4 regions of the Roseixanthobacter glucoisosaccharinicivorans genome follow, and region 4 is predicted to be linked to each of the others. Evidence: predicted binding sites of a transcription regulator. Region 4 holds the regulator's gene; each other region holds the start of a gene.

Region 1 (7,640 bases), 600 kb from region 4:
CGGCAGTGCCGATGCGGGTGGATCGCGCACCTGGGACGGCCTGTGGCGCACTCCCGACCAGCAGGGCGCCGACGCCTTCGCCCGGTCCGACTACGGCGCCGCCGCCCGCAGCTTCGAGAATCCGCAATGGCAGGCGAGCGCGCTCTATAAATCCGGCGCCTTCGCGGAGGCGGCCGACGCCTACGCCAAGGTGCCGGATGGCGATTACAATCGCGGCAACGCACTCGCCCGCGCCGGGAAGTTGGAAGAGGCGATCAAGGCCTATGACGCGGCGCTCGCCGCCCATCCCGGCCAGGACGACCCGGTCCGCGCCGATGCGGTGTTCAACCGCGAACTGGTTCAGAAGCTGCTGGACCAGCGCAAGAAGGACCAGGAGAAGAAGGACCAAGAGAAGAAAGACAAGGACAAGAAGGACCAGCAGAAGGATCAGGACAAGAAGGATCCGAAATCCGGCAACGACCAGAAGCCGAAGGACGAGCCCGGCAAGGACGAGAAGAAGGACAAGCCGCAGAAGCCGGGCGACGAGAAGAAGCCCGATCAGCCGCCGCCCACGCCTGATCCGAAAGGCGCACCGCAGAAGCCCGAGCCACAAAAGCCCGAGCCCCCGAAGGCACCGCCCAAGCCCGATCCGCAAAAGCCCGATCCGCAAAAGCCGGACCCGCAGAAGCCGGAACCGCCCAAGCCCAATCCGGCAGACCAGAAGCCGCCGGAGCAGAAGCCGCCCGAGAAGCCACCGGAGCAGAAACCACCGGAGCCGCCTCCACCCCAGCCTCCACCCGCTCAGCCGGGGGCGCCCAAGCCCTTGACCGAGGAGGATCAGAATCGCGCGCAGACCCTGCGCCTAGTTCCCGACGATCCCACTGGCCTTTTGCGCGCCCGCATCCGCAGCCATTATGGCGGCGCGGGCGTCGTCGACCCGCAGCAGGACTGAGAATGACCACCCTCCGCACCCTGCTCCGCGTCCTGCCGATGCTGGCCCTCGTGCTGGCGGCGCTCGCGTGCGCGGCGCCCGCAAACGCCGCCGCCCCCACGGCGCGGGTCGACCGCACCACGCTGTCGGTGGGGGAAAGCTTCGATCTGGTCATCACCCTGGTGGGCGGCGACGGCACCCAGCCGCCCGATCTGTCGCCGCTGGCGCGCGATTTCGACATTCTGGACCGCAACCGGGCAAGCCGGGTGGAGGTGGTCAACGGCCGGCGCACCCAGATCAACGAGTGGATCCTCACGCTCGCCTCGAAGCGGCCGGGCGCAATCACCGTTCCCGGCCTGACCCTCGCCGGCCAGACCACGGCGCCGATTCGCCTGTCGGTGGATGCCGCCTCCCCCGTGGATCCGGCCGAGGCGCGCCCGCTGTTCGTGCAGGTGGAGCCGATGGGGCCGGCGCCCTATGTCCAGGGCGAAATGCTGGTGGCGGTGCGCATCTACACCAACGGCCCGATGCTCGGCGGCGGCCTGACGCCGCCGGAGGCGGTCGGCGCCACCTTCACCAAGGTCGGTGACCAGCGGATGTTCAGCAAAGTGGTCGGCCGCCAGCGCTACCGGGTGGTCGAGCAGGGCTACATCATGCGCCCGCAGCGCAGCGGCACCATCGAAATCGGGCCGGTGACGCTGGTGGCGCAGTTTGCGAGCTTTGCCGGCGGGCGCCTCCCCTCGGACATGGCGCGCCTGCTCGGCCGCAACAGCTCGGTCCCCATGGCTGGGCCCGATCCCAGCTTCGGCCGCGAGGTGACGGTGACATCGGATCCGGTGCGCATCGAGGTCAAGGCCCGGCCGGCCGCGGCCACGGGGTGGTTCCTGCCGTCTCAGGGCGTCACGCTCTCCAGCACCTGGGATCCGCCGCTGGCCCAGGCCAAGGCGGGCGAGACGCTGACGCGCACCATCACCCTGGAAGCGGTGGGGGCGACGCCCAATCAATTGCCGCCGATGCCGATCGTCGAGGCGGATGGCGTGCGCCAATATGAGGAATCCAGCCGCTCCGACCAGGCGCTCATCAATGGCAAGCCCGGCGCGGTGCTGATCAAGACCATTTCGGTTGTGCCGACGCGTGAGGGCACCATCACGCTGCCGGGCCTGGATGTGGGCTGGTGGAACACCGACACCAACACCCAGGAAACCGCCCATTTGCCGGCGGAGACCTTCACCGTCGCCGCCTCCGACCAGGCGCGCCCCGCCGCGCCACAGCCCCAGACGCAACCGGCGCCCATCGCGGTGCCCCAGGCGCCGCCGCCGGCGGTCGAGACCCAGCTTTCCCTGCCGGCGTGGCTGGCGGACATGCTGAACCTGCGCACCGGCGCCACGCTGGCCGCGATCCTTTTGGTGCTGGGTGTGACCGCACTGCTGCTGCGCCGTCGCACGGGACACGTGGCGCGCGCGGCTCCTGCCCGGCGCCCGGCGTATCGCAGCGGGGGAGCGCCGCGCGCCAATACCGCCGCCGCGCTGGCCGATCTGCGCGCCGCCTGCAAGGCCGATGACGCGGTCGCCGCCCACGCCGCCCTCCTCGCCTGGACGCGCGCGGACGGTTCACCAGCCTCCGCCCCCGCCGGCGAACCGGACCCGCAGGCCCTCGACGCGCAGACCTTCCGCACACCCGCCATGGCCAAGGCGGCGGAGGATCTGCGCCAGCATCTCTATGGCGCGGGGTCCGCGCGCTGGAGCGGCGCCGCCTGCCTTTCCGCCGTGAACGCGGAATGCGCCGCCCGCGCCCGCTCCACCCGCAAACGCCGGGGCGCCCGCCTCGCCCCGCTCTATCCCCAGGCGGGCTAGGATCCATCGCCATTCATGGGGTTCCGCCGTCGCCAGAGGAACCGTCATGCACGGGCTTGTCCCGTGCGTCCAAGCGGCACCGCTGGAGCGGGCTCTTCAAGGCCTGCACGTTCGGCCCGGCGTAGATGGCCGGGACGCGCCCGGCCATGACGACCGGTGAAAGAAATACAATCGCTCACACCGGCGGTGAGCGCCTCGACGATCACCACGACGCTGACGGCCGATTGGTCCTGAAGCCCCGTCGGGCCAGCGCCGCGGAATCGGGCGGCGCCGGAGCGCGCGGGCCGGCCCAGCCTCGGCCCTATTGATTCGCCTTCTCGAACGCCCGCAACATCTCGTTGCCGCGCGCCTCGGCGGCGGTGAGCGCCTCTTTCGGGGTTTTCTTCCCCGCCAGCGTCGCTTCCAACTCCTCCTCGATCACGTCGCGGATCTGCACGAACGAGCCGAAGCGCAGCCCCTTGGAATTCTCGGTGGGCGGGTTGAGCGTCATTTGCAGGATGGAGACGTCGGTTCCGGGGTTCTTCTCGTAGAAGCCCTGGCTTTTCGAAAGGTCGTAGGCCGCTTGGGTGATGGGCAGATAGCCGGTCTGCTGATGCCACCAGGCCTGCACGTCGGCGCGCGAGAGATAGGTGAAGAATTTCGCCACCCCGCGATATTCCTCCTTCGGCCGCCCGTTCAGCACCCAGAGCGAGGCGCCGCCGATGATGGAATTCTGCGGCGCGCCCTTCACGTCTGGCCAATAGGGCAGCATGCCGTAGCCGAGATCGAACTTCGCATTGGCGAGGATCGCCGCGCGCGCCGCCGACGAGCCGATGGACATGGCGCATTCGCCGGAGAAGAATTTCGGATCCGCCTTCGACTGGCGGCCGCCGTAATCATAGATCTTGGATTTCTGCCATTCGGCCAGCGCGGTCCAATGCCGCTCCACCAGCGGATTGGCGATCTCCAGCACGGTGTCGAGCCCGCCCATGCCGTTCTGCTTCGTACCGATGGGAATATTGTGCCAGGCCGATAGGTTTTCGACATTCACCCAGGATGGCCATTGGGTGGTGAAGCCGCACGGCACGCCGGCGGCCTGGAGCTTCTTGGCATCGGCCTCCACTTCCGGCCAGGTCTTGGGCGGCGCATGGGGATCAAGGCCCGCCTTCGCGAACAGATCCTTGTTGTAATAGAGGATGGCGGTCGAGGAATTGAACGGCAGGGAGAGCATGTTTCCCGCCGTGTCGGAATAATAGCTGGTGACCGACGGCAAATAGGCCTTGGGATCGAACGGCTCGTGCGCGTCCGCCATCAGCTTGTAGACCGGATAGACCGCGCCCTTGGCGGCCATCAAGGTCGCGGTTCCCACCTCGAACACCTGCACGATCGCCGGGTGCTGCTTGGCGCGGAAGGCGGCGATCGCGCCGGTCATGGTCTCCGGATAGGAGCCCTTGTACACCGGGACGATCTTGTATTCGCTCTGCGACGCGTTGAAGTCACCGGCGACCTTCTCCAGCTTTTCCCCGAGCGCGCCGGACATGGCGTGCCACCATTGGATCTCGGTTTGCGCGGATGCGGGGCCGGCGAAGGCCAGCGCGGCGGCAAGCAGCGCCGACGGCAGGATGCGAGATGCCATGAGTGCCTCCTCGGGTGCGCCATGCACCGATCATGCGCAACGCATGATCACTTAGCGTTACGTTTCCATGACAATCGGCAAAATCTGGTGCCCCCAGCCCGGGCCGGCGTGCCTCAGGCCTGGAGCCCGCGCAGGATGGTTGCAAGATCGCGCGTCTCGCCCGGGGGCGCGCGCCGCGCCGGTGCCGGGGCGCGCGGCAGGCCGGCCAGCGCGGCGCTGCGGGCATCGCTCGGGCTGAAGCCGAATTCGCCGCGGAAGGCCCGGCTGAAGCCGGAGGCATCGGAAAAGCCGAAGAATTCGGCGATCTGCCCGATCGCGCGCCCCTCGGCCGGATCGCCCAGCGCGGCCAGCGCCGCCAGCAGCCGTTGGCGCTGGATGTAGCGCGTGACGCCGCCGAGATCCTCGAACAGGCGGTAGAGGCGCGACCGGGAAATGCCGAGCACGCGGCACAGGCCCGCCGGCGTAAGGGTGGGGGAATTGAGATTGGCCTGGATCACCCGCCGCGCCCGCTCCAGCGTGGTGCGCAGCAATGGCGCCTGGGCCTGCGCAAGCGCATCCGCACTCGGGGCGATGCAGGCCGCGAGCAGGGTGCGCGTCGCCTCGGCGACGGCGGGCAGGTCCGCCGCCGTGAGGCGCGGCATCTGTCGTTCCAGGCTCAACAGGTAATCGGCCAGCAGGCCGCCGAGGCCGGTATCGGGAATGTCTGTCGGCGCGGCATCGAAAGCCGCGGCGGTGCCGGCAAACAGATCGCGCGGAATGAACAGCGTCAGCACCCGCCGGTCGGAGCCGGCGCCGACGAATGGCCGCGCCAGCGAACGAAAACCCAGCGGCGCCCTGCGGCCGGGAATTTCGCTCTCGTAGAGCACGAGGCACCAATGGTCGATCGGGTCCTTGCCGATATGGCGCCAGCTGCGCTGATATCCGGCGCCGGGCATGCGCGCCGAGGTCAGGGCGAAGCGGCCGAGATCCCACACCGTCTTGTCCGCCTCGAATCCCACGGCGGGGGCGGCCACCAGGGAGAGGTCCACGGTCGCGGCGATGAAATCGCGCCAGCCGCCGAACTGCTCCGCCTTCGGCAGGTCTGCGGTGGTGAAATGCAGCGGGGCCAGCGGCAAAGCGGCCAGCTCTCCGCCGGTCTCGGCGTGCGCAACGGCAGGCTTGCTCTGGTTTATCGCCACGAAAGACACGTCGTTCCCGCCTGCTTCTCCGGCGCCCGCCGGTGCATTCGGGGATCATATTAGCGCAGGACCAGCCAAGGTTGAACGTTGCCGTTACATCCTCCCCCGCAAGAGGGCAATGCGCGCTTGGGATTGGGATCGAGTGCATAGCGCCGGGACGGGCTGCTCATCGCAAAAGCGAGCGAGCGCGCTAGCCTTGCCGATGCCCTACCCGCCGGTGTCCCCCCGACCTGCGCGGTGCGGGCCCTCGGGACTCCCCTGTCCCGATAGCGCTTCCCGGAAAGAGGCCCATCCTTTCCGGGAAGCCGGCCATTTGTCCGCGCCGCTCCGGCGGCGGCCCTGAGGGTGAAAGCATGCTGTCGCGTCGTAGCTTCCTGAGATCCCTGCTGACCGCGGTGGCCGCCGCCCCGCTCGCGAGCCTCGCGCTGCCGCAGGACGCGCAGGCCCAGCAATGGCAGATCCCCAATCGCCGCTCGCCCAATTTCAACGGTCCGCCGGCCCCCCGGCGCGAGGCCCGCCCACCGGCCCGCCGGGGCTATGTCTGGGTACCCGGCTATTGGATGTGGAGTTCGCGCAGCCGGCGTTATGTCTGGGTGTCCGGCCGCTGGGAGCGCAACCGTCCCGGCTTCCGCCATGTGGGCCCGCAATGGGTGCTGCGCGGCGGCAAGTGGGTGTTCATTCCCGGACGCTGGGTGCGCTGACACCCTTTGGGCACGGTCCGCTCGTCCCGAGCGCGCCGAAAGGGTCCCTCACCCCTCACCCCGGCCCTGACCCCCGCCGGCATCACCTCTCCCCCCCGGGGAGAGGTCGGCCGCGCAGCGGGCGGGTGAGGGGGCGCCTCAGCGCCGGGCGGCGGCGCGGGGCTTCTCCTCCAGTCCCTCGGCCGGGATGGTGCCGGGGATATAGTTCGGCAGCCGCCCGGCCGGAATGATGGTGACCAGCGCCAGGCCCGCCATCAGCAGCAGGCCCATCTTGAGCGCCGCGAGCCGCGCGTCGGTATTGATGCGTACCGCCTCTGCCACCTGCGCCGGGCTGGCGCTCGTGCGTTCCAGCACGCCCTTGAGCCGCTCGTTGCTGACGAAGGTGATGGCGTCGAGATCCACCTGGCTCTGGATTTCCGGCGGCAAGGTGGGATTATCGGCGAGCCCGCGCATGATGCTGGCGGAAAGCAGGCCCACCAGCAGCGCGCCGGCCACCGCCGTGCCGATGGCGGCGGCGAGATTGTTGGCGGTGCCGCGCAGCGAGCCCACATCCCCCGCCAGTTCCTTGGGCGATGCCGTGACCAGCACGTTGAACACCAGCGTCACCAGCGAGCCCTGGCCGATGCCGAACAGCACAAGGCCGATGAGCACCGGGCCGGAACTCCAGTCGTTATGCACCACGAACGCCAGCCAGAGCAGGGCAACCGTGCACAATAGGAAGCCGGCGCGGCCGATCTGGCGCGGGGTGAGCCGCTTGTAGAAGCGCACGATCAGCATGGCCGAGAAGAACACCGAGAGATTGAACGGCATCATGGCGATGGCGGTCGCGAGCGGCGAGCGGCCCTGGACGATCTGGATATAGAGCGGCACCGAGAAGTTCAGCGCCGCCTCCAGCGCCACCACCGAGAACATGGCGAACACCGCTGCCCGCTCCTGCGGCGAGGCGATGACCTCAAGCGCCAGCAACGGCGTCTTGCCGGCCGCCTGCCGGCGGCGCGTCCACACCAGGAAGGCCTGGCCGAGCACGATGCCGATGATGATCATCACCGGCGCGGGCGAGAGGCCGAACACATCGAACGGCGCCCCCGGCCGCGCGAGGCCGAGGCCCCAGCGGTTGAGATTGTTGAAGCCGAACGAGAGAATGATGATGGCGGCGGCCGCCAGCACCACGCCGACGAAGTCGATCTTCACCTCCGGGCGGCCATGGTCCGGCTTCAGGCGGAAGCTGAGCACGAACACCACCGCCGACAGCACGATCAGGATGCCGAACGCCGGGCGCCAGCCGATGAAGGTGCCGAGGATACCGCCCACCAGGAAGGCGGTGACGCCCGCCGCCGCCCGCGCCGAGCCCAGCGCGCCGAGCGCGGTCGCCTGCTGGGTGCC
Region 2 (7,640 bases), 940 kb from region 4:
TCACGGTGCCGAAGGCGAGGATCGCGGTGTTGGTCAGCGGCGTGCCGTGGATGTTGCCGGCGATCAGGATGCCGCCGGACACCGTGAACAGCGAGAACAGCAAAATGATGAAAGGAATATATTCCAGAGCCGCCGTATGCACCACTTCGTGCAGGGTCAGGCTGGGTCCGTAGGTGAGCGCGAACGGCACCACGAAGCAAGCGGCCCAGAACAGCGCGACCTTGCCGTAATGATGGTGCCAGAAATGGTTGGCGAGCAGCGGAAACAGCGCGATCGACAGCAGCATGCCGGCGAACGGCAGGCCCCACAGCAGGTTCAGGTCGGCGCCGTTGATGCTCGCCGCGCCGGGCAAGGCGGCCTGGGCGAGCGAGGCACTCAGCAGGACGGGGAGGGCGGCCAGGGTGCCGGTGAGAAGGCGCAATCCGGCCCCCGTGCGGGGGGCATGCGGCCTTGCGGTTTCACGTTCCGGATTTGGCCCCACCATTCGTCCTCCCAGTTCGCCCCAGGCCTTTTGATGGACGATGGCGGCAGCTAACGCAAGCTGGGCCCTCCGCTTTCGGCACTGGAGATGCTGCGGCGTCAGGAGGGATCAGGTGCCGCGCGGTTTCGCCCGGTGCGTCGGCGGCGCGCTCGCCGGGTCCTCCGGCCAGGGATGGCGGGGATAGCGCCCGCGCATTTCGGCGCGCACGTCGCGCCAGGAGCCGCGCCAGAATTGCGGCAGATCCTTCGTCACCTGGATCGGCCGGTGCGCGGGCGAGAGCAAGGAGAGAATCAGCGGCACCTTGCCCCCCGCGATGGCGGGATGGCGGGTGAGACCGAACAGTTCCTGCACCCGCACCGCCAGCAGCGGGCCTTCGGGATTTTCATAGTCGATGGGCAGGCGCGAGCCCGAGGGGGCATCGAAATGGGTCGGCGCCTCCGCCTCCAGGCGGGCGGTGAGCGCATAGGGCAGCAGAGCGTGAAGCGCGTTGCCGAGATCACCCGCGCCGATCTGGGCAAGCGATGATTTGCCGTCGAGAAACGGGGCGAGCCAGGCGTCCGCCGAGGCGGCGAGGGTCGTGTCGGAAAGGTCGGGCCAGCCCTGCGCCTCGCCTTCCGCATGGCGCAGGAATTCCACCCGGTCGCGCCATTGGGCAAGCGCCGCCGTCCAGGGCAGGCGGGCAAGGCCGAGCGCGGCGATCCCCTGCGCCAGCACCCGCGCGGTTTCCGCACCCGTCGGCACCGGGCGCGGCCGGTCCGCCAGCACGAGCGCGCGCAGGCGCCGCGTCTCGCGCGCCCGCACGGCGGCGGCCTCGGCATCGAAGCCGATTTCGGTGCCGGTGCGGATCTCGCCCGCGAACAGGCGCTCCAGCTCCTCCTCGGACAGCGCGGCGGCAAGCGAGATGCGCGCCGCCTCCGCCCGGCCGGAGATCTCCGCGACCGACAGCAGCGGCGCCTTGGCGAGCGCGGCGGACGGCTCCATCACCCCGCCGCGCCCGTTCGCCAGGAGGAAGCGCGTGCCGTCGCCGCGCGCCTTCGCCACCCGGTCGGGAAAGGCCAGGGCCAGCAAGGCCGCGGGGGAGGGAGGCTCCACCGTCTTCGCCCCGCGTGCGCCGGCAAGATCGCCCCAGCGCTCCGCGAGGCGGCGGGCGTCGTCCGCGCGGCGCGAGCGGTCGCGGCGGAATTCCTCCAGGCGGTGGAGCAGATCGACGCTCTCGCCGCCGAGTCCACGCTCCACCAGGAGCGCGGCGATTTCGGATGCCAGCGCGGCCGCGCCGGCATCGGCGCCCATCACCACCATATGGGCGAGGCGCGGCGGCAGGGGCAGGCGGGCCATGCGCTGGCCGAGCGGCGTCACCGCGCCGTCTTCGTCGAGCGCGCCCAGCAGCCCCAGCAATGACTTCGCCTCGATGAGGGCGGGCAGCGGCGGCGGATCGAGAAAAGCGAGGCTGCGGGCATCGCGCACGCCCCATACCGCGAGATCGAGCACCAGGCCGGAGAGGTCGGCGGCGAGGATTTCCGGGGTCGCGAAGGGCTGAAGGCTCGCCGTCTCCCCTTCGCCCCACAGGCGATAGCACACGCCCGGCTCCGTGCGGCCCGCGCGGCCGCGCCGCTGGTCGGCGGCGGCGCGGGACACGCGCACGGTTTCCAGCCGCGTAAGCCCCACGTCCGGCTCGAAGCGCGGCACGCGGGCAAGCCCGCCGTCGACCACCACGCGCACGCCTTCGATGGTGAGGCTGGTTTCGGCGATGGAGGTGGCGAGCACCACCTTGCGCCGTCCGGCCGGGGCGGGCAGCACCGCGCGATCCTGCTCGGCGGCATCGAGCGCGCCATAGAGCGGCACGATATCGACGGCGGAATCGCGCACTTGAGCGCGCAGCAGGTTTTCCGTGCGGCGGATCTCGCCCGCGCCGGGCAAAAACGCCAGCACCGAGCCGCGCTCGGCGGCAAGCGCGGTCTTCACCGCGTCCGCCACCTGGGTGTCGATGGGGGAGCGGGCATCGCGGCCGAGATAGCGGGTGGTGACGGGAAAGGCCCGGCCCTCGCTCTCCACCACCGGCGCCGGCGCGCCCGCCCCGCCCAGCAGCGCGGCGACGCGGGCGCCATCCAGCGTCGCCGACATGGGCAGCAGGCGCAGGTCCTCGCGCAGCGCGCCTTGGGACTCGAGCGAGAGGGCAAGGCCGAGGTCGGCGTCCAGGCTGCGCTCGTGATATTCGTCGAACAGCACCGCCGCGACGCCGGACAATTCCGGATCGTCCAGGATCATGCGGGTGAAGACGCCTTCGGTGATGACCTCAATCTGGGTGCGCCGGGAGACTTCCGAGCGCAGGCGCACCCGGTAGCCGACCCGATCGCCCACGCGCTCACCGAGCGTCTGCGCCATGCGGTGGGCAGCGGCGCGGGCCGCGAGGCGGCGCGGCTCCAGCACCAGGATGCGCCGGCCCGCGACCCAGGGCTCGTCCATCAGCGCCAGCGGCACGCGCGTGGTCTTGCCCGCGCCCGGCGGGGCGACCAGCACGGCACTCACCCGCGCGCGCAGCGTCTCGCGCAGGAGGGGAAGCACATCGTCTATGGGCAGGCGGGTGTCGAACATAAGCGTGGCGACCGAGGGAGCCGCCCCTTAGGCCATCAAAACGCGGGGAAATCCAGAGCGGCGCCTTCCGCGCAGCCCAATGGCGGGACAAGCCGGCGGCCTTGGCTTATGAAGGCGGCATCCGACCGCCTTCATGGAATGTCGCCCGAAATGCCGTCCACGCCGTCCTCGCTCACCGACAAGGTGCGCACCTTCGCCCTCGACGGGGCGACCGCCGCCGCCGCCTTCCTGCGCGGCACCTGCGTCTTCATCTCCGAGGCTGGCGCCGCGCTGTTCCCGGCGACGGACAGCACGCTCGCGCTGCATGACGGCGTGGTGCTGTGCGCCGCCGGCGACGGGCAGCGCCTTGTCACCGGCGGGGATGACGGCAAGGTGAGGGAGGTGCTCGCCACCGGTGAAGCGAAGACCATCGCCACCCAGAAGGGCCGCTGGATCGACCGGATCGCGCTGGGGCCGGACGGCTCCGTCGCCTATTCCGCCGGCAAGAGCGCTTTCCTGGTGCCGGCGAAGGGCGAGGTGCGCAGCTTTGCCGCACCCTCGACGGTGGGCGGCCTTGCCTTCGCCCCCAAGGGGTTGCGGGTGGCGGTGGCGCATTATGGCGGGGTGAGCCTGTGGTATCCCAACGCCGCCGACGCGAAGCCCGAGGTGCTGGAATGGAAGGGCTCCCATCTCGGCGTCACCTATTCGCCGGACGGGCGCTTCATCATCACCACCATGCAGGAACCCTCGCTGCACGGCTGGCGCCTCGCCGACGGCGCGCACATGCGCATGACCGGCTATCCGGCGCGGGTGAAGAGTTTCGAATTCACCCATGACGGAAAGTGGCTGGCCTCCTCCGGTTCCACCGAGGTGGTGCTCTGGCCGTTCGCCACCAAGGACGGCCCCATCGGCAAGCAGCCCTCCATGCAGGCGCCCTCGGCGAGCGGCGGGCGCGTGACGGTGGTGGCGTGCCATCCCAAGGACCCGGTGATGGCGTGCGGCTATGACGACGGCATGGTGCTGATGGTGCGCCTGACCGACGGCGCGGAAATCCTGCTGCGGGCGCCCGACGCTTCCCCCGTCTCGGCCATCGCCTGGCGCAAGGACGGCGGCGCGGTGGCGTTCGGCACGGCGGGCGGAAGCGCCGGGCTGCTGGAATTCTAGGACCGATCGACCTTCAGCAGTCTGGTGCCGCGTCGAGGCACCTGACGGCGGGTGCGCGACATGGTCTTTCTTTTACAAGCCGTCATGGCCGGGGGCGTCCTGGGCATCCACGCCGGGCCGCCCGCGCGGGGATTGAAAAGCCGATGCCAGCGGTGCCGCGTGGATGCACGGGACAAGCACGTGCATGACGAGGTTCTGCTGCACGGGGGCGGGGTGAAGTTCGCGCCCTGCACCGCGGGGCCGCATGGATCGCGCCCGCGCCGCTGCCTGCTTGTGATCGTCGCGGGGCTGTCACGTCGAGCGGCTATCGGCTAACGTCAGCGTCATCTCGCAGGCGCGAGATGCACCATGCCGGTCGGAGATGCTCCATGAAGATCGAGGACGTTCGCCGCAACGCCTACTCCATGCCCCTGACGAATCCCGCTTATCCGCCGGGACCCTACCGCTTCTTCGACCGCGAGTTCATGATCATCACCTACCGCACCGACATCGAGGCCCTGCGCCGCGTCGTGCCCGAGCCGCTCGAGGTGTACGAGCCGCTGGTGAAGTACGAATTCATCCGCATGCCCGATTCCACCGGCTTCGGCGATTATACCGAGACCGGACAGGTGATCCCGGTGAAGCTCAACGGCGTGGAAGGCGGCTACGTCCATTCCATGTATCTGGACGACGAGGCGCCGATCGCCGGCGGCCGCGAGCTGTGGGGCTTCCCCAAGAAGTATGCCCACCCCAAGATGGAAGTGGAAAAGGACGTCCTGGTCGGCCGCCTGCACTATGGCAAGACCCTGTGCGTGGAAGCCACCATGGGCTACAAGCACAAGCAGGCCGACAAGGACGCGGTGCTCGCCGCCCTGAAGACTCCGAGCTTCCTCATCAAGATCATCCCCCATGTGGATGCCACCCCGCGGATTTGCGAGCTGGTGCGTTATTATCTGGAAGACATCCAGCTCAAGGAATGCTGGACCGGCCCGGCCGCGCTCGGCCTCTACCCGCATGTGATGGCGGATGTCGCCAAGCTGCCGGTGCTGGAAGTGGTTTCCGCCCTGCACCTGCGCGCCGACCTGACGCTCGGCATGGGCGAAGTGGTTTATGACTACATGGCCGAACCGAAATGATCCGGCCCGGAGCGCGCGCCGCCTTTTGGCGCTTGCGCTCCGGTGCCTGATTCTGCCTTCTTCAAACACGACGGCATGATCCGGCGCGGGGTGGCGCAGACGCCTCACCCCGCGCGTGCTGAACGGGCCGCTGGCCGGCAAGCTGATGGGGAAAGACATGCGCACGCGGATCTGTGAAAATCCAAACGATATCAGCGAGATCGTCAAGGATTACGACCGGGTCGCGCTGGTGTTCCAGGGTGGCGGCGCGCTCGGGGCCTATCAGGCGGGCGTCTATGAGGCGCTCTCGATCGCCGGCGCCGAGCCCAACTGGATTTCCGGCGTCTCCATCGGCGCCATCAATTCCGCGATCATTGCCGGCAACACGCCGGAAAACCGCATTCCCCGCCTGCGGGAATTCTGGGAAACGGTCTCCGGCCGCAAGATCTGGCCGTTCACGCCCGATGGCGACGTGTTCCGCGCGCTGCGCAACCAGATGAGCGCGATGGTCACCATGAATCTGGGTCAACCGGGCTTCTTCAAGCCGCGCTTTCCCAATCCTTGGCTGCTGCCCACCGGCTCGGCAAACGCCACCAGCCTGTACGACACCGAACCCTTGCGTGAGACCCTGGTGAAGCTGGTCGATTTCGACCTGATCAACAATGGTGCGAAGCGCTTTTCCGTGGGCGCCGCAAACGTGCGCACCGGCAACTTCATCTATTTCGACAATACCACCCACCGCATCGGTCCCGAGCATGTGATGGCTTCCGGCGCCCTGCCGCCGGCATTCCCGCCGGTGCGCATCGACGGCGAATATTATTGGGACGGCGGCGTGGTCTCCAACACCCCGCTGCAATGGCTGCTGGACCAGCCGGACCATCCCGGCGCGCTGGTGTTCCAGGTGGATCTGTTCTCCGCGCGCGGCGATCTGCCCCGTGACATGTTCCAGGTGATCGAACGGCAGAAGGACATCGGTTATTCCAGCCGCACGCGCTACACCACGGACCTGTTCCGCCGGGTGCAATTGCTGCGCTCCAAGCATGCGGAAGCGGTGCTGCGCATTCCCGAGCAGTTGCGCACCGAGGAAGACCTTCAGGTGATCTCCGATTACGAGAAGTCGGGCGCCGTCAATATCTGCCACCTGATCTATCAGGAGAAGGATTACGAGCGCGACTTCAAGGATTACGAATTCTCCGGCAGCTCCATGCGCGACCATTGGGCGTCGGGCTTCGAGGATACGGTGAAGACCTTGCGCCATCCGCAATGGCTGGTGAAGCCGGACAAGAGCACGGCCATCGTCGTCCACGACGTGCATCGCACCGACGACTGAGCGCGCCAAGGCGGCGCGGAAGCGCGAGCATCCGCGGCGCCGCGCCTTGGGGCTTTCATCCGCGCGGCGGGTGCCTCACAGGAGGAAGCCGCGCGCCAGCATGAAGATGCCGAGGCCGAGGAGACCGGCGAAGAAGCAGGTCTTGAACGTCGCGGGGGAGAAGGTCAGGCGCATGCGCCGGCCGACCTCCATGCCGATCAGCGCCGGCACCAAGGCGATCAGCGACAGCATCACCGCGTGCGGATCGGCGAGCGGCGCATCGCCTCCCGTGAGCGCGAAGGCGAGGGTGAAGTTCGCCACCGTGAAGGTGAGGCCGAGCGCCTGGATCAGGTCCTCGCGCTCCAGCGCGAGCGATTGCAGATAGGGCGCGGACGGCATGACCGTGACACCCGTGGTGCCGGTGAGAAAGCCCGAGGCGAGGCCGATCAGCGGCGAGAGCCACCCTTCCCACGCGCTGGGCGTGTGGAAATGGATCGCCCGCAGGCCGAGTACGCCATAGACCGACAAGGTCAGCCCCAGCAACGGCGGCGCCCAATGGGAGCTGAGCCCGCCCAGCCAATAGCCGCCGATCAGCGTTCCTGTCATGAGCGTGAGCAGCAGCGCCCAGAACCGCTTCGCATTGGGCAGCACGCGCGGACCGCTGAACAATTGCAGCACGTTGGTCACGGTCGCCGGAATGATGATGATCGCCGCCGCATGGGAGGGCGGCATGACGATGCTGAGCAGGCCGACGCCGATGGTCGGCAGGCCCATGGCGATGACACCCTTCACGACACCGGCGAGGACCAGCGCGAAGGTGATGAAGATGAGGATGAGCAAAGACCAGTCGGACATGGGCGCGAACATGCTGCTTCCGCCCGATCGCGGCAATGTGGAACTTCCGCTTCTAGCCTTCGGAAATTCCGTAGGATAAGCTCCTTCCATGCGCTTTGACCTCTCGGACCTGCGGCTGTTCCTGAATGTGGTTGAGGCCGGCAGCCTGACCGCCGGGGCCGCGCGC
Region 3 (7,640 bases), 2.0 Mb from region 4:
CCGCAACGGTCTGCGACCAAACGGAAGGACATGCTCCGTGCCGCCGAGGCTGCCCCACTCGGCCCAGCCGAGGCGTGGGGATGGCGCGCCCGCCCGTGGCTTTCCGCCGCGAGCGGCGGCCGGGGAGATGGGCTGAATATGGGTCATGGATCGACCTCCGGTCCGGCAGGATAATGATCGCAACGGCCGGCGTTCACCCCAACAGGGCGTGGAACGCGAAGGCCAATACCAGCAGCGGCACGAGGCAGGCCGCCTTCAGCGCCATGCGGGCGAGCGGGCCGGGCCGGCTGCGGCCCCAGGCCGGCTGCGGCGGCAGCGGGCGAGCGCGCGGAAAGGGGGAGGTGGCGGGGGAGAAATAATAAGAGTGGGTCATGATCGGTCCTCACGGCCGCCTTTATGGCGCCGCAGGCCGTAAGGGCGCGATTGGGAACCTGCGGCCCTACCATAAAGGGCGCATAAGGGCGCATGTTCCCAATATGTTCTTGTGCCTGCGGGCGGCCTCCACTACCTTGGGTGGCACTGGCAAGCCGGGGGGCTGAAGCGTGATCCAGCGTGTGGCGACCGTGGCGTTCGAGGGCGTGGACGCACGGCCGGTGGATGTGCAGGTGCATGTGGCGCCGGGCCTGCCGGCCTTCACCATCGTCGGCCTGCCCGACAAGGCGGTGACGGAAGCCAAGGAGCGCGTGCGCGCCGCCCTGATCGCCTCCGGGCTCGCCCTGCCCGCGCGGCGCATCACCATCAATCTCGCCCCCGCCGACCTGCCGAAGGAAGGCTCCCATTATGATCTGCCCATCGCGCTGGGGCTGATGGCGGCGATCGGCGCCATTCCCGGCGATGCGCTCGCCGGCTTCACTGTGGTGGGCGAACTTGGGCTGGACGGCTCCATCGCCGCCGTCGCGGGCGTGCTGCCGGCGGCGATCGGCGCCAATGCGCGCGGCCACGGGCTCATCTGTCCCGGCGCCTGCGGCGCGGAAGCCGCCTGGGCCAGCCCCGACATGGAGATTCTCGCCCCCATCTCGCTGATCCAACTGGCGAACCATGTCACGGGCCGGCAGATCCTCGCCCGGCCGGATCCGCGCCTGCGCCCGCCCGCAGGGTCGAACCTCGACCTCAGGGACGTGAAGGGCCAGGAAACCGCCAAGCGCGCGCTGGAGGTGGCGGCCGCCGGCGGTCACAATCTGCTGTATGTGGGCCCGCCCGGCGCCGGCAAATCCATGCTCGCCCAGCGCCTGCCCTCCATCCTGCCGCCGCTCTCGCCGGCCGAGATGCTGGACGTCTCCATGGTCGCGTCGGTGGCGGGGGCGATCCAGGACGGCGCCCTGGTGGACCGCCGCCCGTTCCGCGCTCCGCACCATTCCGCCAGCATGGCGGCAATGGTGGGCGGCGGGGCCAAGGCAAAGCCGGGCGAGGTCTCGCTCGCCCATCATGGCGTGCTGTTCCTGGACGAATTGCCGGAATTCTCGCCCCAAGTGCTGGATTCCCTGCGCCAGCCGCTCGAAACAGGCGACGTGCTGATCGCCCGCGCCAATCACCGCGTGACCTATCCGGCGCGGTTCCAATTGATTGCCGCCATGAACCCGTGCCGCTGCGGCCATGCGGGCGAGCCCGGCTTCACCTGCAAGCGCGGGCCGCGCTGCAAGGAGGATTACCAGGCGCGCCTCTCCGGCCCGTTCCTCGACCGCATCGACCTGTATCTGGATGTGCCGGCCGTGACCGCTGCCGATCTCGTGCTGCCCGCCCCGGCGGAGGGCTCGCGGGAGGTGGCGTCACGGGTCGCCGCCGCGCGCGCCCTTCAAGTCGAGCGTTACGCCGCGCTGGACCGGCCGGACATCCGCACCAATGCCCAGGCCTCCGGCCCGCTTCTGGAGGTGGTGGCCGCGCCAGATGCCGGCGGGCTCGCTTTGCTGCGCGATGCCACCAGCGCCATGAACCTCTCAGCGCGCGGCTACCACCGGGTGCTCAAGGTGGCCCGCACCCTCGCCGATCTCGACGGGGCGGAAAGCCTTGGCCGCCGGCATCTCGCGGAGGCGCTGGCCTATCGCGCCCTGGCCGACCGCGCGCAGGCGGCGGCCTGAACCGCCGCCGCTTGTGTTTCACTTCTGCCTTCGCCGGTTACTTCTTCGCCGGCCATTGCCTCGCAGACCATTGCCTCGCAGACCATTGCCCGGCGCAGGGCAGCGCGGCGATGCTACATGGCGTTGATGGCAAGGCCTTCATAATAGGTGATCTGGCACAGGTCGCCCAGTTCCACCTTCTGCAGATCGGCCAGCACCTGGGGGTTGGCCGCCTTGACGGTGCGCACCACGCCGTCCAGCCCTTCGAAGCTGATGGTGCCGTTGGTCTTGTCGATATTGACCAGGATGGAGGTGATGGTGATCTCCCGGAAGCCGTAATCCTCCGGCCAGCCCGGAAGCCCGTCCTTCAGCACCACTTCGGATACCGCAACGCCGGGCGTGCCCTGATGGGCCTTGCCGAGCGCGGTGACCAGGCCGGGCAGCACGCGGATCAACAGCTTGCGGCTGTTGGCGAGCTGCATCACGTCGCCCAGCAGCGGCGGGGCGATCACAGACCAGCGCTTGCCGTTCGGCGTCTCGAGCACCACACGGCGGGTGGCCGGATCGGCGGAAACGAAGCGCGCCTGATAGCTCAGCACGTTCATGGCGCCGACACCGGGCACGGTGATGACGGTCACGGCGGCGGGGGTGGGCAGGGTCTGGGCCTGGGCCAAGCCCGAAAACGCCATGCTGAGCGCCAGCGCGCCGCCGGCCGCGCGCGACAGAAACCGAACTTTAGACATGATGCCCCCCGAATCCCGATTGCCCTACGGCATCCCGCGCTAGCATGCGCCCCCCGCGCCCGCAATGCGCCACCACCGTCATATGACAGGACCGGGGTGTCACAATCGGCCATTGTCACATAGCCGTAGGAAAACTATGGTGAATGTGATGGTCACGCGGGATGAACGCGCACGATGCGCGCGCCCGGTTTCGAGCTCGTCTGGGACGGCGCGCGGCATCCCATAGAACCGCCGTGTCCAGCGGCGGCCCGAGGAGGGGGTCGTTGCATGAAACGCCAAGATCCGTCCGGTACCAGTCTCGACCCGCAGCCCTTCAGCTGGCCGGCTCTGGTGGGCCGCGGCATTGACGTGGCCAAGGAAGGCTTCGCCAAATTTCCCGGCGCCAAGTTCGGCGCGCCCCTGTTTGCGCCCCCCGTGCTGCGCGCGGACGGCAAGCCGGCGCTGAACGGCCCGCAGAAGCTGGTCTCCGATTTCCGCGCCTATTCCGGCATCCGCCACCGCGAGGCCGTGCCGTTCGGCGAGCCGGTGGTGCTCGGCCGCCTCGGGCCGCTGGAAGTGCGGCTCGCCCGCACCGCGCGCGACGTGCGCCGCGCCCAGCGCCTGCGCTATAAGGTCTTCTACGAGGAAATGTCCGCCGTGCCCGACGCCGCGGCGCGGCTCGCCCGGCGCGACGTGGATGCGTTCGACTCCATTTGCGACCACATGCTGGTGCTGGATTACGAAGCCGGAAAGATGGTGCTGGGCCGGCGCAAGCCCAAGGTCGTAGGCACCTATCGCCTCCTGAAGCAGGATGTGGCGGACCGCCATGGCGGCTTCTACACCCAGGGCGAGTTCGACGTGAACCGCATCGTCGCCGCGCATCCCGGCCTCAAGTTCCTGGAGCTGGGGCGGTCCTGCGTGCTCAAGCCGTACCGCAACAAGCGCACGGTGGAGCTGCTGTGGCACGGGGTGTGGGCCTATATCCTGCGCAACAATATCGACGTGATGATCGGCTGCGCGAGCCTGGAGGGCACCGACCCCGAGGCGCTGGCGCTCCAGCTCTCGTTCCTGCATCACAATGCGTTGGCGCCGGAGGAATGGCGCGCCCGCGCGCTCGACAAGCGCTATGTGCCGATGGATCGCATCCCCAAGGATGAGATCAACATGAAGGCGGCGCTGCATGCCCTGCCGCCTTTGGTAAAGGGCTATCTGCGCCTCGGCGGCTTCGTCGGCGACGGCGCGGTGGTGGACCACCAGTTCGGCACCACCGACGTGCTCGTGGTGCTGCCGCGCTCCATCATCAGCGCCCGCTATGTTGAGCATTTCGGCCCGACCGCGAACCGCCACGCCATCTGAGCCCGGCCGCGCCGGACACACCGGCGCGACCTGCATCCCCTGTTGGGCGCACCGGCGCGGCATCCGCATGGACCGGCGGGGCGAATCCGCGCACAGCTGTCGCGCGGCGCGGCTTTCTGCCATAGCTGGGGCCTGCCGGCCGGCTGTCGGAGCCGTGCAGCGTTCCGCGCGTCCGGGCTTAGCCATGATCGAGATCACCCCCCGCATCGCCATTTCCGAGGATGAGATCGAACTCGCCTTCGTGCGCGCATCGGGTCCCGGCGGGCAGAATGTCAACAAGGTGTCGAGCGCGGTACAGTTGCGCTTCAACGCCTTCGCCTCGCCGAACCTGCCCGATGGGGTGAAGCATCGCCTCATCCGCATCGCCGGCAAGCGCATGACGCAGGACGGCGTCGTCATCATCCAGGCGCAGCGCCACCGCACCCAGGAGCGCAACCGCGCCGATGCGCTCGAACGCCTGGTGGAGATGATTCGCGAGGCGACCTATGTCGCCCCGATCCGCCGGCCCACGCGCCCAACCCTCGGCTCGAAGGAACGGCGCTTGGAGGCGAAGGAGCGGCGCGGCGTGGTGAAGACCCTGCGCCAGAACAAGCCACAGGCGGACTGAAGGGCCGCGAGGAATGCGCGGCCGGCCCTCAAGCCGAGACGGTGGCCGCCTGGAGAAGCTGTTCCGCCGCCGCGCGGGCTTCCGGTGTGATGCTGGCGCCGGCCAGCATGCGAGCGATCTCTTCCTTGCGGCTCGGTGCATCGAGCGGCGCGACGCGCGTGGTGACGGGCGCGTCCTTTCCCGTACCGACGGAGGCCTTGGAGATCAGCAGATGCTGGCCCGCCCGCGCCGCCACCTGGGGCGCATGGGTCACGCAGATCACCTGCACCTGCCCCGCCAGGCGCGAGAGGCGGTGGCCGATGGCATCGGCGACCGCGCCGCCCACGCCGGTGTCGATTTCATCGAAAATCAGGGTGGGCGCCGAGCCGCGATCCGCCAGCACCACTTTCAGCGCCAGCAGGAAGCGCGCGAGTTCGCCGCCCGAGGCCACCTTCATCATGGGGCCGGGCCTTGTGCCGGGATTGGTGCGCACCCAGAATTCCACCCGGTCATAGCCTTCCGCGCCGGGCGAGCGGGGATCGCTGTCGATGCGGGCGGTGAAATGGGCGCGCTCCAGCTTGAGCGGTGGCAATTCGGCATCAACGGCCGCATCCAGCTTGGCGCCGGCGGCCTTGCGATCGGCGGAAAGCGCGGCGGCGGCGGCGCGATACGCCTCCTCCGCCTCGGCGACCTTGGCTTCCAGCGCGGCGAGCGTGGTGGCGCTGCGGTTCAAGGCGTCCAGCTGGGCTGCGAATCGCGCGGCGACCTTTGGCAGGTCGTCGATCGCGCCGCCATATTTGCGGGCGGCCGCGCGCAAGGCAAACAGCCGCTCCTCCACCCTTTCGAGGTCGCGCGGATCGAAGGCGGCATCGCGGAGCGCGGTTTCCAGGTGCGAACGGGCGGTCTCCAGCGCGTCGAGGGCGAGGTCGATGGCCTCCACCGCCGGCCGGACCAGACTCTGCGATTCGCCCGCGCGGCGTTCCAGGCGCCGCACCGCGGCGGAGAGCGAGGGCACGGGCGAGCCGCTGCCGCCCACCGCTTCCAGCGCCTCGGAAAGGTCGCCGGCGATCTTCTCCGAGCGCATCATGCTGGTGCGGCGCTGGGCGAGCATGACCTCTTCCCCCACCTCGGGACCGAGCGCGGTGAGTTCGTCCACCGCGTGGCGGATGAAATCGGCCTCTTTCTGCGCTTCCTCCAGGCGGGCGCGCTCGGCGCCGGCCTCCGAGAGGGCGGCGCGCCAGGCACGCCAGAGGCGGGCCACCGCCTCGGTCTTGGCGGAAAGGCCGCCAAAGGCATCCAGCAGGGTGCGGTGGGTGGTGGGGTCCACCAGGGCGCGATCATCGTGCTGGCCGTGGAGTTCGACCAGCCGGGCGCCGAGCGCGCGCAGGGTCTGCACGCTCACCGGCTGTTCATTGATGGTGGCGCGCGTGCGTCCGTCGGCCATCTGGATGCGGCGAACGATCACCTCGCCCTCGTCCGCAATGTCGGCGGCAGCGAGGATGGCGCGGGCGGGGTGGGCGAGCGGCAGATCGAAGACCGCAGTCACCTGCCCCTTCGCTTCGCCGTGGCGCACCAAGCCGCCATCGCCCCGGCCGCCGAGCGCCAGGGACAATGCGTCCAGCAGGATGGATTTTCCCGCGCCCGTCTCGCCGGTGAGGACGGTGAGGCCGTCCGCGAGCGCCAGATCGAGCTTCTCGATCAGAACGATGTCCCGGATCGAGAGAGAGGAGAGCATGGATCCTAGCCGAGACCGAGCTTCTTGAAGGCCTGGCTGATCCAGGACCCCTTGTTTTCGACCGGCAGGTTGCCGCTCGATTGAACCAGCTTATAGGCGTCCTTGTACCACTGGCTATCGGGAAAATTATAGCCGAGCACGGCGGCGGCGGTCTGCGCCTCGGACGTGATGCCGAGCGCCATATAGGCTTCGGTGAGGCGGAACAGAGCCTCTTCCACCTGCCGGGTGGTCTGGTATTGCGTGACCACCACCTTGAAGCGGTTGATGGCGCCGGTGTAATTGCGATTTTCCAGATAATAGCGGCCGATCATCATTTCCTTGCCGGCCAGCTGGTCGCGCGCCACTTCCACCTTCTTCTTGGCGGAGGCGGCATATTCCGTGTTCGGATATTTGCGAATCACATCGTCCAGGGCATCGAGCGCCTGGCGCGTCGCCTTCTGGTCGCGGGTGATGTCGGGGATGTTGTCGAAATACGCGGAGGCGACGAGATAGCTGGCGTAGGCGGCATCGTCGGAGCCCGGATGCAGCGCTATGTAGCGCTTGCCCGCCGCGATGGCCTCGTCATATTTGCCGGCCTCGTAATAGACATAGGTGTCCATCAGCAGCGCCTTGCGGGCCCATTCCGAATAGGGATGGGTGCGGTCGAGATCCTCGAATCGCTTGGCGGCCGCGGTATAGTCACCCTTGCGCATCAGGGTGAGGCCCTCGTTGTAGATCTTCTCTGCCGGCTCGTCGGGCGGAATGACATCGTCCTTGGTGCTGGCGCAGCCGGCAAGGCCGGTGGCGAGACAGAGGACCGCGAGCAGGCTGGCCGCCCGGGCGCGCAGGACAGCGGCGTCAGTGAAAAGGCGCATCACGTGAAGGTTCCATCCCAAGCCGTCGGCCTCCGTGCAGAACGCCGCAGACTACGCGGCTAAAGGCGCTTTCAGTCGGCAATGTGGCGGGCGCGGGCGAAGCGACGTCAAATGCGTTTCCGCGACCCGGTTCGCTAGGGTTTTTAAGGGCGGGGGCGCGCACGTCAAGCCGGCGGCGGGTGCACGGGGCGTAAGGGAGCCGGGATGCGAAGGCGCCGGACGCCGGCAAAACGTGCCGCGCCCGCATGCCGCGCCGAACGCTGGCTGGTAAAATGTACAAGGAGTGAAGGGCGCGGCACCACCGCCGCGCGCGACCGCCCAAGCCTAGCGCCT
Region 4 (7,640 bases):
GCGCCTGCACGAGAATCTCAATAAGGCGAAGATGGACGAGCGGGTGGAAAGCTGCCTGCGCAAGGCCGCCATCTGGGAAGAGACCAAGGACCGCCTGCATACCTCGGCGCTCGGCATGTCCGGCGGCCAGCAGCAGCGCCTGTGCATCGCCCGCACCATCGCCGTGCAGCCGGAAGTGATCCTGCTGGACGAGCCGACCTCGGCGCTCGATCCGATCTCCACCTCGAAGATCGAGGATCTGATCGACGAACTGAAGCAGGATTTCACGATCGTCATCGTGACCCATAACATGCAGCAGGCGGCGCGCTGCGCCGACATCACCGCCTTTTTCTACCTGGGGGAACTGGTCGAGGTCGCGCCATCGGACGTGATCTTCACCAATCCCAAGCAGATCAAGACCCGCGATTACATCACCGGCCGCTTCGGCTGACCAAGCAAGGATCTGCCAGATGCCCGACCATACCGTCTCGGCCTTCGACGCCGAGCTGAAGGAGATCGGCCGCAAGGTCGTTGAAATGGGTGGCCAGTCGGAGCGCATGGTGGCTGACGCCGTCAATGCCCTGATCCGCCGCGACACCGCTGCCGCCCAGCGCGTGATCCTGCTCGATACGAGCGTCGATCTGCTGCAGCGGGAGATCGAGGAGAAGGCCATCGTCTGCATCGCCAAGCGCCAGCCGGTGGCGAGCGACCTGCGCGACGTGGTGGCCTCGATCCGCATCGCCTCCGACCTGGAGCGTATCGGCGACCTCGCCAAGAACGTGGGCAAGCGCGTGCTCGCCATCGAAGGGGAATATCATCCCCAGAAGCTGGTGCGCGGCGTCGAGCACATGTCCGATCTGGTGCTGGAGCAGCTGAAGGAAGTGCTGGACGCCTATGCCAGCCGCGACCAGGCGAAGGCGGTGGATGTGTGGGTCCGCGACAGCGGCATCGACACCATGTACACCTCGCTGTTCCGCGAACTCCTCACTTATATGATGGAAGATCCGCGCAACATCTCGGTGTGCACGCATCTGCTTTTCTGCGCCAAGAATATCGAGCGCATCGGCGACCACGCGACCAATATCGCGGAGACCATCTATTATATGGTGTCGGGACAGATGTTGTCCGAAGAGCGCCCGAAGGCGGATGTCTCCAGCGAGACCACCGTCGCTTTCCCGGGGCATAGCCTTCAGGGGTAAAATCCGTGCCTGCGCGTATCTTGATTATCGAGGACGAGGAACCCCTGACCCTTCTGCTCCGCTACAATCTGGAGTCAGAAGGTTATTTCGTGGAGAGCGTCGGACGCGGCGATGAAGGCGAGACCCGGTTGCGCGAAAGCGTGCCGGACCTCGTCATCCTCGACTGGATGCTGCCGGGCCTGTCGGGCATTGAACTGTGCCGCCGCCTGCGGACCCGCCCGGAAACCGAGCGTCTGCCGGTCATCATGCTCACCGCCCGCGGCGATGAAACGGAACGGGTGCGCGGCCTCGCCACCGGGGCCGACGATTATGTGGTGAAGCCCTTCTCCGTGCCCGAGCTTCTGGCGCGGGTGCGGGCACTGCTGCGGCGCGCGAAGCCGGAGCATGTGGCCACATTGCTGCGGGCTGGCGACATCGAGCTGGACCGGGAGACCCACCGGGTGCACCGCTCGGGGCGCGAGGTGCACCTTGGGCCGACGGAATTCCGCCTGCTGGAATTCCTGATGCAGAGCCCGGGACGGGTGTTCTCGCGCGAGCAATTGCTCGACGGCGTGTGGGGACAGGACGTTTATATCGACGAGCGCACGGTGGACGTGCACGTGGGGCGCCTGCGCAAGGCGATCAATCGGGGGCGCCAGTCGGACCCGATCCGCACCGTGCGCGGCGCCGGTTATTCGTTCAACGAAATGTTCGCCCGCGTGCATTGAGCGCGGGAGGGCCTGCGCGCTCGAATGCGGGGGTGCTGCGGGGATTGGTGGCTGGGCCCGCTGTATGCGGGCTCATGCGCCATGGTGCGGAGCCAGCGTGCCGCCGCATCGTGCAGCGCCAGCGTCACGAGCAGGCTCCCGCGCAGGCCGCGGCGTATGGTGCAAAATTCAGATGTCTTGGCGGAGCGGAACCCGCGGGAGATATTCTTTCCGGGGATAGGGCCTGCTCGCAGCCCAAATGCCCTTACGGGCTCGCACATGGCCCCGGGCGGTTCGGGCGCCGAGCCTCGGTGCATCAAGGCCCGGACGCCATGCGCGCGCGGCCTTCCCATTCGAGCGACGCGGCAATGTCGCCCGGCGCCCGACCTTTGGCACAATCCAAGATGTCGTCGCGTCGCCCCGGCGAGGTCTGCGCAGCCGGCGCAGCCCCAAGCGCGGCGGCGGCGGTCAGATGCGGGCGACGCGCCGGTCGCGACGGCGATCCTGCGTGGGCTGGTAGGCCATCCGCGCATGGGTGGTGCAATAGGGCATGCCGGTGACACTGCGGCCGCCGCAGAAATAGAAGTTTTCCGTGCCCGGCTCGCCGATCGGCCAGCGGCAGGTGCCCTCGGTCAGGTTCATGATGGTGCAGCGCTGGCCCATGGCGACCACATTGCCGCCGGTTGCCGGACGCGGCGCGGGCTCGGGCGCCACGAAAGCCTCCAGGGCGGGGGCGAGCGCGGTGTTGCCCATGGTTTGCGGCTGCGGCGCGGGCTTGTTCGCGGGCGCTTCAGGCCGGGCCTTGCGCGGGCGTGCGGCGGGAACCGTTGATTTCGCTCGGCCGGAGAGGCCGAGGCGGTGCACTTTTCCGATCACCGCATTGCGGGTGATGCCGCCCAGCTCGCCGGCGATCTGGCTTGCGGAAAGCCCTTCGCCCCAGAGCTTCTTCAAGAGTTCGACGCGCTCGTCGTTCCAGCTCATCGCTCTCCTCCTTCGACTCTTCTCCCGCACCCAGGCGCGCCATTGCACGCGGGTTCGCAGGGCCCAACGTCACTTGGGGAACAGGCCTGCACGAGATGTCGTGGTCAGCCACGAGCAAACTACAATATGCACGCCCGCCCGCACAGAGTCGGAATGCATTCCCGTGCCGTTGTCCCCAAGTCGTTACGATCAGGTCAACGGCTGCGCTCTGTTGACCTCCCGCGCGCGATCATTAGAATCCCTTTTTGTCGGGCCGCCCCGCGAGGGCGGCCTTTGGCGTTTCTGATGTCCGGCGAGACGCAGCGCGTTTCGCCCCACCCCAAGAGGAGGGGTTCCGTGATCACCCCCGTTCTGCCGACCTACGCGCGCATCGACCTCGTTTTTGAAAGGGGAGAGGGCTGCTGGCTCGTCACGACGGACGGGCGACGCTATCTCGATTTCACCGCAGGCATCGCGGTCAACATCCTCGGGCATGCCCATCCTTATCTGGTCTCGGCGCTGACCGAACAGGCCGGAAAGCTCTGGCACACCTCGAATTTGTTCCGCATCGTCGGCGGCGAGCGCCTGGCCGAGCGGCTGAAGGCCGTGACCTTCGCCGATACCATGTTCTTCACCAATTCGGGTGCGGAAGCGCTGGAGTGCGCCATCAAGATGGCGCGCCGCTACCAATATGTGATCGGCGCTGAGGCGAAAAACCGCATCATCGCCTTCGAGGGCGCATTCCACGGGCGCACGCTCGCGACCATCGCGGCGGGCGGCAACCCCAAGTATCTGGAAGGCTTCGGCCCGAACATGCCGGGCTTCGACCATGTGCCGTTCGGCGATATCGAGGCCGTCAAGGCGGCCATCGGACCGGAGACCGGGGCGATCCTGGCGGAGCCGATCCAGGGCGAGGGCGGCGTGCGCGTGCCCTCGGCGGATTTCCTGCCGCAGCTGCGCGCCCTGTGCGACGAGCATGGCCTGCTGCTGATCCTCGACGAGGTGCAGTGCGGCGTCGGGCGCAGCGGCAACCTGTTCGCCTACCAGAGCTCGGGCATCGTGCCCGACATCATGGCGGTGGCGAAGGGCATCGGCGGCGGCTTCCCCATGGGCGCGTGCCTCGCCACGGAGAATGCGGCGCGCGGCATGACGCTCGGCACCCACGGTTCGACCTATGGCGGCAACCCGCTCGCCATGGCGGTGGGCAATGCGGTGCTGGACGTGGTGCTTGCGGACGGCTTCCTGGAGCGGGTGCAGGCCATGTCGGCGCTGCTCGTACGCACGCTGAACGAGATCAAGGACCGTCATCCCGCAGTCATCGCCGAGGTGCGAGGTGAAGGACTCCTGCTGGGTGTCAGGGCGCAGGGCCCCGCCGCCGAGCTGGTGCTCGCCCTGCGCGACGAGGGCCTGCTGGCCCCGGGCGCCGGAGACAATGTGGTTCGACTTCTGCCGCCTCTCATCCTCACCGAGGAGGAGATCGCCATTGCCGCCGGAAAAATCGAGGCCGCCTGCCTGCGGATCGAGGACGGCCTTGCACGGGCGTCGGCGAAGGGAGCCGCCGAATGAAGGACACAGGCGTGCGTCATTTTCTCGATCTGTCCGATATCCCCGCGGTGGAGCTGCGGCGGGTTCTGGAATTGTCGAAAGATCTCAAGGCCAAGCGCAAGGCCGGTTCGGCCGAGCGACCGCTTGCCGGCAAGTCGCTGGCGATGGTGTTCGACAAGCCGTCCACGCGCACCCGCGTCTCGTTCGATCTGGCCATGCGCCAGCTCGGCGGCGACACGGTGATGCTCACGGGCGCGGAAATGCAGCTGGGGCGCGGTGAGACCATCGCCGACACTGCCCGCGTCCTGTCGCGCTATGTGGATGCCATCATGATCCGCATTCTCAGCCATGAGGATCTGATGGAACTCGCCACCTACGCCACGGTGCCGGTGATCAACGGCCTTACGCGCGTGTCCCATCCCTGCCAGGTCATGGCCGATGTGATGACCTTCGAGGAGCACAAGGGCCGCATCGCCGGGCGCAAGGTGGCTTGGACCGGGGACGCGAACAATGTGCTCGCCTCCTGGATCCATGCCGCCCACAGCTTCGATTTCGAGTTGAACGTCGCGACCCCGAAGGAATTGTCGCCGCGCCAGGCGCTCAAGGAATTCGTCAAGAAGACCAAGGCGCGGGTGAAATTCACCCGCGATCCCGAGGCGGCGGTGGAGGGGGCGGATTGCATCCTCACCGACACCTGGGTCTCCATGGGCGACAAGGAAGCCGAGCGGCGCCACAATCTCCTGAAGCCCTATCAGGTCAACCGCGCCCTGATGGCGCGCGCGGCCCCGGACGCCATCTTCATGCATTGCCTGCCCGCCCATCGTGGGGAAGAAGTGACCGATGACGTGATGGATGGGCCGCAATCGGTGGTGTTCGACGAGGCGGAAAACCGCCTGCATGCCCAGAAGGGCATTCTGGCCTGGTGCTTCGATACGCCGGCAGCCTGAGCCGTGGTGCCGGGAGAAGGTGACGCCATCCTCCCCCGGCCGGGCCTGCGGCGCGCGAGACGATGCCGCGGCGGCGGTCGAAGGCCCGGCCCTCGGGCCGGGCGGTTGGAATGAGGTATCATGACCAAGGAAACACGTCCCGAGCCCCGCCAGGAAGCGCCTGATAACTCGGTGCTTCCATTCCAGGTGGACGCGCTCGACATTCGCGGCCGCGTCGTGCGCGTCGGCTCCATGCTCGACGCGGTGCTGGTGCATCACAATTATCCCAACGCCGTGAAGCGTGTCGTCGGCGAGGCGGTGGCGCTGACCGTTCTGCTGGGATCGTCGCTGAAATTCGAGGGCCGCTTCATCCTCCAGACCCAGACCGACGGTCCGGTGGACATGGTGGTGGTGGATTTCGTCAGCCCCGACAAGGTGCGCGCCTATGCCCGCTTCGATGCCGAGGCGGTGGCGCAGGCGGAAGCGAGTAATGCCGCCGCGCCGGCGCTGCTGATCGGGCGCGGGCATCTCGCCATGACCATTGATCCGGGCCTGTCCGCCAATCGCTACCAGGGGGTCGTCGCCCTGGAGGGCGACGGGCTGGAGGCGGCGGCGCATCAATATTTCCAGCAATCCGAGCAGATCCCGACCCGCGTGCGGCTCGCCGTGGGCGAGGAGATGCGGCCGGGCGGCGAGCCCTCCGCGTGGCGCGCGGGCGGCCTGCTGGCGCAATTCCTGCCCGCCGAGGCGGGCCGGGCGGCGCAGGGCGACCTGCATCCCGGCGATGCGCCCGAGGGCGTGGAACAGCCGGATGTGCCGCTCGACGATGCCTGGATGGAAGCGCAGTCGCTGGTCGGCACGCTGGAAGACGTGGAATTGCTGGACCACGCCCTGCCCAGCGAGGCGCTGCTCTATCGCCTGTTCCATGAGCGTGGCGTGCGGGTGTTCGAACCCCAGCCGATCGTTGCCCATTGCACCTGCTCGCGCAGTCGGGTGTTAGGCGTGCTGTCCTCGTTCAGCCGCGAGGAACGCGCCGGCATGGTGCAGGCGGACGGGCGGGTCTCGGTCACATGTGAATTCTGCGGCCGCGCCTATGGGTTTCGCGCCGATGAGGTCCTGACGGACAATGCGCCGGCGCAAGATTCCGCCTCGCAAGATCCCGTCAAAGACGATGCCGCCCCTGGCGGTCCCGCCTCGGACGACGGCGCGCCCTGAGCGCGCCGGTCCAGCGGCGCTCAGGCGGCGCGTTCAGCGCACCCAGAAGCGCGGCAGCAACAACACCAGCACGGTGAGGATTTCCAGCCGGCCGAGCAGCATGGCCGCGGTCAGCAGAATGATCGCGCTCTCCGGCAGGCTGGCATAATTGCCGGCGGGCCCGACGATCGGGCCGAGCCCGGGCCCCACATTGGCGAGGCAGGCAATGGTGGCGGAAAGCGCGGTGCGCACATCAAGGCCGATGCAGTTCAGCGCCGCCGCGATGAGGATGAAGGTCGCGAAATACAGGAAGACGAAGCCGAGCACCGAGGCGACGATATCGTCCGCCACCGGCGCCCCGCCATAGCGCAGGGGAAACAGCCCGTTCGGATAGGAAATCCGCTTGAGATGCTGGCGCACCGCCTTCGCCGTGATGGCGATGCGCAGCGCCTTCACCCCGCCGGAGGTGGAGCCGGTGCAGCCGCCCACGAACATCAGCACCAGGAACAGCGCGTCGGAGAGCGGCCCCCAATTGGTATAGTCCACCGCCATGAAGCCGGTGGTGGAGATGAGCGAGGCGACCGTGAACAGGGCGCCGCGAAACGCCGTCTCCCCATGGGCCACGCCCTGGATGGTTTGCTGGGCGAAGGAGGCGAGGGTGAACACCGCGACGATGGCCAGGAACAGGCGCACCTCGGGATTGGTGAACAGCCGTGTCACGTCGCCCGAGAGCGCGCGGATATAAAGCGGGAAGGGCAGGCTCGCCAGGAGCATGAAGACCACCGCCACATAATCCACCGCCGGGTCCGCGAAGACCGACAGCGAGGAATCGGAATTGGCGAAGCCTCCGCTCGACATGGTCGACATGCCGATGGTGAAGGAATCGAACAAATCGAGGCCCGCCAGCTTGTAGCTGGCGATGCACAGGAAGGTGAGCAGCACATAGGCGAGCAGCAGGCCCTTGGCGACGGCGCCCGCGCGCGGCAGGAACTTTTCCGATTTGTCGGAGGATTCCATGCGGAACAATTGCATGCCGCCGACGCTCAGCATGGGCAGCACGGCGATCGCGATCACCACGATGCCGACCCCGCCGAACCAGTGCAGCAAGGCCCGCCACAGCAGGATGCCGGGCGTCTGGTCGTCCAGCCCGG

What was found. The regulator PhoB, encoded in region 4, activates phosphate uptake and scavenging genes when phosphate is short. The targets are predictions, from matches to a motif close to TGTCATNNANCTGTCAT.
Region 1: ugpB (sn-glycerol-3-phosphate ABC transporter substrate-binding protein UgpB) is a predicted target of PhoB. The motif match lies at 4,435-4,451, and genes of this name have one in related genera.
Region 2: V5F78_RS20050 (acetoacetate decarboxylase) is a predicted target of PhoB. The motif match lies at 4,495-4,511, and genes of this name have one in related genera.
Region 3: olsB (l-ornithine N(alpha)-acyltransferase) is a predicted target of PhoB. The motif match lies at 2,911-2,927, and genes of this name have one in related genera.

The regions. Positions count from the first base shown of each region.
Region 1 is NZ_CM195538.1:2,788,792-2,796,431, forward strand. Features, by position in the region: gene V5F78_RS12945 (VWA domain-containing protein) at 1-931, shown strand, start outside; gene V5F78_RS12950 (BatD family protein) at 934-2,763, shown strand; gene ugpB (sn-glycerol-3-phosphate ABC transporter substrate-binding protein UgpB) at 3,065-4,378, opposite strand; gene V5F78_RS12960 (helix-turn-helix domain-containing protein) at 4,492-5,565, opposite strand; gene V5F78_RS12965 (twin-arginine translocation signal domain-containing protein) at 5,910-6,257, shown strand; gene V5F78_RS12970 (MFS transporter) at 6,396-7,640, opposite strand, start outside.
Region 2 is NZ_CM195538.1:4,323,951-4,331,590, reverse strand. Features, by position in the region: gene V5F78_RS20065 (sodium:proton antiporter) at 1-421, opposite strand, end outside; gene hrpB (ATP-dependent helicase HrpB) at 590-3,073, opposite strand; gene V5F78_RS20055 (WD40 repeat domain-containing protein) at 3,224-4,216, shown strand; gene V5F78_RS20050 (acetoacetate decarboxylase) at 4,585-5,331, shown strand; gene V5F78_RS20045 (patatin-like phospholipase family protein) at 5,489-6,640, shown strand; gene V5F78_RS20040 (TSUP family transporter) at 6,716-7,486, opposite strand; gene V5F78_RS20035 (LysR family transcriptional regulator) at 7,563-7,640, shown strand, end outside.
Region 3 is NZ_CM195538.1:271,341-278,980, reverse strand. Features, by position in the region: gene V5F78_RS01185 (hypothetical protein) at 194-373, opposite strand; gene V5F78_RS01180 (YifB family Mg chelatase-like AAA ATPase) at 543-2,075, shown strand; gene V5F78_RS01175 (hypothetical protein) at 2,189-2,797, opposite strand; gene olsB (l-ornithine N(alpha)-acyltransferase) at 3,065-4,132, shown strand; gene arfB (alternative ribosome rescue aminoacyl-tRNA hydrolase ArfB) at 4,317-4,739, shown strand; gene recN (DNA repair protein RecN) at 4,768-6,453, opposite strand; gene V5F78_RS01155 (outer membrane protein assembly factor BamD) at 6,459-7,307, opposite strand; gene lpxC (UDP-3-O-acyl-N-acetylglucosamine deacetylase) at 7,640-7,640, opposite strand, start outside.
Region 4 is NZ_CM195538.1:3,384,982-3,392,621, reverse strand. Features, by position in the region: gene pstB (phosphate ABC transporter ATP-binding protein PstB) at 1-430, shown strand, start outside; gene phoU (phosphate signaling complex protein PhoU) at 450-1,178, shown strand; gene phoB (phosphate regulon transcriptional regulator PhoB) at 1,184-1,885, shown strand; gene V5F78_RS15705 (GcrA family cell cycle regulator) at 2,333-2,845, opposite strand; gene V5F78_RS15700 (aspartate aminotransferase family protein) at 3,131-4,390, shown strand; gene argF (ornithine carbamoyltransferase) at 4,387-5,316, shown strand; gene V5F78_RS15690 (Hsp33 family molecular chaperone) at 5,437-6,510, shown strand; gene V5F78_RS15685 (TrkH family potassium uptake protein) at 6,544-7,640, opposite strand, start outside.